One region of the Arthrobacter sp. 01L42 genome, then DNA from elsewhere that is predicted to be linked to it. Evidence: predicted binding sites of a transcription regulator. Region 1 holds the regulator's gene; the other holds the start of a gene.

Region 1 (3,411 bases):
CTCGAACCGCAATACAGACTTTGAAAGGAAACGCCATTGGCTAGCCAGGACTGGGTGGACAAGGACTTCTACAAGATCCTTGGTGTCGCCAAGGACGCTTCCGACGCCGACATCAAGAAGGCCTACCGCAAACTTGCCCGGCAGCACCACCCGGACACCAATGCGGGGAACGTCGCGTCGGAGAAGAAGTTCAAGGACATCTCCGAGGCCTATTCCGTGCTCTCGGATCCCGATGAGCGCCAGCAGTACGACGCCATCCGGGCCATGGGCGGCGGCGCACGCTTTGCCCCTGGCGGAAGCGGCGGGGCCGGCGGCGGAGCTGGCTTCGAGGACCTCTTCGGCGGGCTCTTTACCGGCGGCGGAGGCCGCCACTCCGGCGGCTACAGCACGGCCGGCGGCATGCCGCCCGAGTTTGCAGATCTCTTCGGCGGCGGCGGATTCGGCGGCGGGGGCCAGTCCTTCCAGCGGGCTCCGCAGAAGGGCTCGGACCGCACCGCGTCGACCTCGATCTCGTTCGGCGGGTCCATCCGCGGCACCACGATCGGCCTGCGTGAACCGGACGGTGAGGTCATCGACGTCCGCATCCCGGCCGGCATCAAGGACGGACAAAAGGTCCGCGTCCGCGGCAAGGGGCAGTACGCCCCCGCCGGCAACGGCGACCTCATGGTCACCGTCTCGGTAAAGCCGCACGAATTCTACGTCCGCGACGGCGACAACCTCCGGATCCACGTCCCGGTCTCCTTCCCGGAGGCGGCCCTGGGCGCAGACATCGAGGTTCCGACGGTCGACGGCGACACGGTCAAGGTCAGGGTTCCGGCAGGGACGCCCTCGGGCAGGACCCTGCGCGTCAAGGGCCGCGGCGTCAAGCACGCCAAAGCCACCGGCGATCTGCTGGTGACGATCGACGTCGCTGTTCCGCGGAAGCTGAACAAGGAAGCGGAGGAGGCCGTGAAGGCCTTCGCCGCGGCCACCGCCAATGAGGACGTCCGCGCGGGCCTGGCAGCCAAGGCCCGGCTCTAGGAACGGGATCCAGCCATGGCCATCGACTTCGACCAGCCGATCTTCGTCATCTCCGTTGCCGCGGAACTGGCGGACATGCACCCGCAGACGCTGCGCCAGTACGACCGGCTGGGCATCGTCTCGCCCAGCCGTGCCCCGGGCAAGTCGCGGCGTTACTCGCAGCGGGATGTGAATATGCTTCGCGAGGTCCAGCGGCTCTCCCAGGAGGGGGTCTCGCTGGAGGGCATCAAGCGGATCCTCCAGCTGGAGAACCAGGTGGCCGCCCTGCAGCGCCGGGTCGGAGAACTGACTGAGGAACTGGGCCGGCGCCGCCAAGGGGCCGATTCGCGGATCTTCGCCGCAGGAACTGCCGGCGACGTCGTCAGCCTGGCCCGCGGCAAGCGTCCGCAGGCGCGGTCGCAGGCGCTGGTGGTGTGGCGGCCGAGGGGCATGGGCTAGGACTCATCTCGCGGTTTCCCCAGGTTTCCCTGGTGAGCAGGGCGGCGATGACACGGCCACGGGGAATGTGTCAACCATCACGTTTTTCAGTTACGTCGCAATGCCGGGGCAAGTAGCGGCAGGAGTAAACCGAGTACACCGGAACGCAATCAGGTACCCGACCATCCGATAGTCGGGTACCTGATTTGCGTGACTTCATGCCCATTCCGCGCGTTGAATTGGAGTGTCAGAAAAGGCTGGCATGACACGCCTACAGCTCCTACGGGAAGCCCGGGCGCGGAGCCAGCGCAGGAGCAGCGTAGACGCCGGGGGGCATCGCATGCATGATTCAACCGAGTTTGATCCGTCCAGGTGTGATTCGCCCAGGTTTGATTCGCCCAGGTTTGATTCGCCCCTACGGGGCGGGTCCCGGCTGCGGCCAGTTGCGTTGACGGGCACGCCGTGAGCCCGGGGCTCCAGGCGGCCGTCCTGTTTGCCGGTTCCCTGCCGGGGCACATCCTGATGTCCCTGGGGCAGGCCCTGGTGGTCGTCTGCCTGTGCTTCGACTTCGTCCGCGCGGTCTCCGTGCCGCGATCCCGCAGCCGGTTCGTCGCCAACACGTGGTTCCGGACACTTGCACTGCCTTCCATCGTGGTCATGGCGTTCAGCGTGCTCCTCGATGCCGCCTCCGGCTCTTGGCCCGAGGTCGCCGCTGGAGTGTTCGTCATGGTCGCCGTGATCTTCAGGTGGCACCATGGCAGCGACGAGGACAGCTGGTGGACGGGCAAAGGCAAGGCCCTGGGCCGTTGGCTCCGGAACCGGGCAGCCTCCGGGTCCCTGGTTGCTCCGGCCACGGCCTGAAAAACTACGGCCTGAAAAAGACCTTGCTGTCCGGGCGTCCCAGGGTGTCCAATCCTTAACACAAGGCCCTGCAGGGCACGAGTGGATGCGACGCCGGGAGGTTCTCATGCCGTCGAAAGGCGCCAAGACGCCGTCAAGAGGACCGGTCCGGGGTACGTCTGACCTCCGGCGGGCAGACGCCAACGGCGTCGCGCCGCCGGAACAGCCGGACAAGGTCCGCAATGTGGCACTCGTGGGGCATTCCGGTTCCGGAAAAACGATGCTCACCGAGGCACTGCTTGCCGCCACCGGAGCCATCACCCGCAAGGGCTCGATCGCCGAGGGCACTACGGTGAGCGACTCGGATCCTTCCGCCATCGCGCAGCAGCGCTCCGTGGCGCTCGCGGTGGTGCCGGTGATGGTGGGGGACATCAAGGTCAACCTGCTGGACACTCCGGGCTATACGGATTTCATCGGCGAGCTGAGGGCAGGGCTCCGGGCGGCGGATGCGGTGCTGTTCGTCGTCTCGGCCACCGACGACGTCGACGCAGCGACCACGGCGCTTTGGAGCGAGTGCCAGCGGCTCGGGATGCCGCGGGCCGTGGTCATCAGCCGCCTGGACCATCCGCGCGCGGACTTCGACGCCGCCATCGCCCGCTGCCGCCTGGCATTCGGCGACTCCATCCTTCCGCTCTACCTGCCGGTCCCCGCGGACGGTCCCGTCACCGGGCTGCTGGGACTGCTGACCGGCACGGTCTCCGACTACAGTGATGCGGAACCGGCGCCGGCCACCCGGGCCGCGACCGGCGTCGAACTCGCCGCCGCGGAGTCCGCACGGGGCGCGCTGATCGAAGGGATCATTGCCGAGAGCGAAGACGAGACGCTCATGGACCGCTACCTCGGAGGCGAGGAAATCGCCCCCGACGTCCTGATCACCGATCTGGAGACGGCCGTGGCCCGCGGGTCCTTCCACCCGGTGCTGCCGGCGTCGGCGGAGTCCGGGCTCGGCCTGGCGGAACTGCTCGAGGTCCTGGTGCGTGCGTTTCCGACGCCGGCGGAGCGCGGCGTCCCCGCAGCGACCGACCTCGACGGGGTGCCCGCCGGCGCGCTCGGCTGCGACCCCGACGGTCCGCT
Region 2 (3,411 bases), on a different contig from region 1:
TCCCGTTCCAGGGCGGGGATCTCGCCGTAGAGGATCCTGGATGCGGTCTCCAGGTCCCCCTCGCGCTGGGCCTTGTCCGCGGCGGAGCGGAGCTCGTCAAGCTTGGCCCGCAGGTCGCCCACCCGGTTCAGGCCCGCCTTCTCGGCCTCCCACCGGGCGTTCAGGCCCGCGAGTTCCTCTTTCTTGTCCGCCATGTCCGCCCGCAGGGCCGCGAGCCGTTCCACCGAGGCGGGATCGGTCTCGCCGGCCAGGGCCAGTTCCTCCATGGTCAGGCGGTCTACCTGGCGGCGCAGCTGGTCGATCTCCTCCGGGGCCGAATCGATTTCCATGCGCAGCCGGGACGCGGCCTCGTCCACGAGGTCGATCGCCTTGTCCGGCAGCTGCCGGCCGGAGATGTACCGGTTGGAGAGCGTCGCGGCCGCCACGAGGGCGGAGTCGGAGATGGAGACCTTGTGGTGGGCCTCGTAGCGTTCCTTGAGGCCGCGCAGAATGCCGATGGTGTCCTCCACGCTGGGCTCGCCCACGTAGACCTGCTGGAACCGGCGCTCCAGGGCGGGGTCCTTTTCGATGTTCTCGCGGTACTCGTCCAGCGTGGTCGCACCGATGAGGCGCAACTCGCCGCGGGCCAGCATCGGCTTGAGCATGTTGCCGGCATCCATCGAGCTGTCCCCGGTGGCGCCGGCACCCACCACCGTGTGGAGCTCGTCGATGAACGTGACGATCTGCCCCTCAGAGTTCTTGATTTCCTCCAGGACAGTCTTGAGCCGCTCCTCGAATTCGCCGCGGTATTTCGCCCCGGCCACCATCGAGGCGAGGTCCAGGGCGATCAGCGTCTTGCCGCGCAGGCTTTCGGGCACGTCGCCTTCCACGATCCGCTGGGCGAGACCCTCGACGACGGCGGTCTTGCCGACGCCGGGCTCGCCGATGATGACGGGGTTGTTCTTGGTGCGGCGGCTCAGGACCTGGATGATCCGCCGGATCTCGGCATCACGGCCAATCACAGGGTCCAGCTTGCCCGAGCGGGCGACCGCAGTGAGGTCCGTGCCGTACTTCTCCAGCGCCTGGAACGAGTTTTCCGGGTCCGCGTTGTCCACTTTGCGGTCGCCGCGGACGCCCGGGAGGGCGGCCAGCAGCGCCTCGTGGGAGGCGCCGGCCTCGCGCAGGAGCTTCCCGACGCCGTCGCTCCCGGCGGCAAGGCCCAGCAGCAGGTGTTCGGTGGAAACAAAGGCGTCCCCGAGCCGCTCGGCCTCGTTCTGGGCATTCTTGATCGCCTGCAGCCCTGCCCGGGACAACTGCGCCTGCTGCACGCTGCTCCCGGAAGTCGACGGAAGGGCCTTGATGGCGGTGCTCGCCTGGACACTGACGGCGTCCGGGTCGGCACCGGTGGCGCGGAGCAGCGCGACGGCGACGCCCTCCCGCTGGTCCATGAGGGCCTTGAGCAAGTGAGCGGGCTCGAGCTGCGGGTTGCCCGCGGTCGAGGCGTTCATGGCGGCCGCAGCGAGGGCCTCCTGGCTCTTGGTGGTGAATTTGGCGTCCAACGAGGGCTCCTTCCGGAAAGGTTCTGATATCAAAGTTGAGTCTACATCGCTCAACTTTGATAAGAGGGCGGCTGGCTCCATGTTTGCCGACAGCGAAACGCCTGTCTAGGGCCGACCGCCCGCGGCCACCGTGCGCCCCGCGGCCGCGCACCCCTGCCGCGCACCCCGGCCGCTGGACATGCCCTCCCCTGGGCACCCCGCCGCTGGACATGCCCTCCCCCGCGCCCGAAGAGTGGCCATAGTGCCACTATGCCCAGCGCCCGGGCCCACGGCTGGACATGTCCCCCCGGCCCGGGAACGAACAATGGGCATGCCCCCCGGCCCGGGCACGAACAATGGGCATGTCCGACAGCAGTCGGTCTGCACGGCCCGCGTGAATGACTTAACGTTGCTTAACGATCGGCGGGGTCCTTACTGTAACTGGGGTCACAGCAAAACGAACCGACGCGAAGGAGGGCCGGACATGCACGAACACGCCATAAGCACCACCGTCGACGGCCCCGTACCGCCGGTTTCGGCCGCTGCCGTGGCCCGCGCTGCAGGGGTTTCCTCGGCTGCGGTCTCCTACGTCCTCAACGGCAAGGGCGGCGTCTCGCCCGAGACCCGGCGCCACATCATCCACGTGGCGAACGAGCTCGGCTTCAGGCCCCGTAAGCCGTCGCAGTCAACCGACCCGCAGCGGACCCGGGTCATCGGGCTGATCCTGCCGAACATCATCAATCCGATGTTTCCGCGCTGGGCGCAGGGCGTCATTACGGCCGCGGCGGAGTCCGGCTACGAAGTGTTCGTCGCCACCACCCAGGACGATCCGGAGGTGCTCGCCCAGGTCACCTCGACGCTCGCGCACCGCAACGTCGATGGCATCATCCTGGCCGCCTCGCTCCGGGACGACGCCACCGCGCTCCGCACGCTGAGGGCGGCCCGCATCCCCTACGTGTGCCTGTCCCGCCGGGCGGACTTCCTCGACTCGGATTTCGTCGGGATCGACGACGACGCCGCAGCCACCACGCTGATGCAGCACATGCTCAGCCACGGCTTCACCGAAATCGCCACCGTGATCGGCCCCCGGTTCTCAACGGCCTCCCTGGCCCGCGAACAGGCGTTTGTCCGCACAGCCGCCGCGGCGGGCATCACGATCAGCGGCGACCGGAAGATCAGCACCAGGGTGAACAACGAGGGCGGCCGGCTGGCGGCGGAGCGGCTCTTCTCGGCCGGAACGCCGCCGCAGGCCGTGGTCTGCGGCAGCGACGAGCTTGCCATCGGCGTCATGGAATACGCGTTGTCGCGCGGCCTGCGCATCCCGGACGACGTCGCCGTCGCCGGCTGTGACGGGCTGCCGCACAGCCGCTCCGGGCTGATCAACCTGACCAGCATTGTCCAACCGCAGCAGGAAATGGCCAACGAGGCGTTCGCCATGCTGCTCAAACGCATCGATTCCCCGTCCGCCACCTATACCTCGAAAGTGTGCCGGCACCGCCTGCACGTCGGGCGGACGTGCGGCTGCACGCCTCCTGACAGCTGAGGCCGCGCTACACGCGGGCCGGCCCGTCCGCGGCCAGCCCTACCCATTCCCGCGACCCTGACGAACCACGCGCCGCGCGCACTGCCGCGGCCGACTGCCTCCCGTTTGCCCTTTCCGCATGCCCGCCCCGACCACCTATCCCGCCCACGAGCCAAGGACCCCGACCCATGTCAGTTGTATCCGCAACAAAGAAGATGCGCACACCACAGGAAATCAACGGCGTGATCTTACGCCGCGTCATGCCGCTGCTGATCGGCGCCTACATCATGGCCTTCCTGGACCGCACCAACATCGGTATGGCCAAGGACCGGCTGGAGATCGACCTCGGCATCTCGGCCACCGCGTACGGCA

What was found. The regulator HspR, encoded in region 1, represses chaperone genes until heat shock. The targets are predictions, from matches to a motif close to AAGTTGAGTCNNNNNGACTCAACTT.
Region 2: clpB (ATP-dependent chaperone ClpB) is a predicted target of HspR. The motif match lies at 1,571-1,595, and genes of this name have one in related genera.

The regions. Positions count from the first base shown of each region.
Region 1 covers NZ_JBFTSL010000015.1:19,751-23,161, reverse strand. The annotation lists gene AC1DN2_RS13865 (DnaJ C-terminal domain-containing protein) at 37-1,020, shown strand; gene AC1DN2_RS13860 (heat shock protein transcriptional repressor HspR) at 1,036-1,458, shown strand; gene AC1DN2_RS13855 (hypothetical protein) at 1,900-2,298, shown strand; gene AC1DN2_RS13850 (elongation factor G-like protein EF-G2) at 2,405-3,411, shown strand, end outside.
Region 2 covers NZ_JBFTSL010000006.1:170,642-174,052, forward strand. The annotation lists gene clpB (ATP-dependent chaperone ClpB) at 1-1,538, opposite strand, end outside; gene AC1DN2_RS07185 (LacI family DNA-binding transcriptional regulator) at 2,002-3,060, shown strand; gene AC1DN2_RS07190 (MFS transporter) at 3,228-3,411, shown strand, end outside.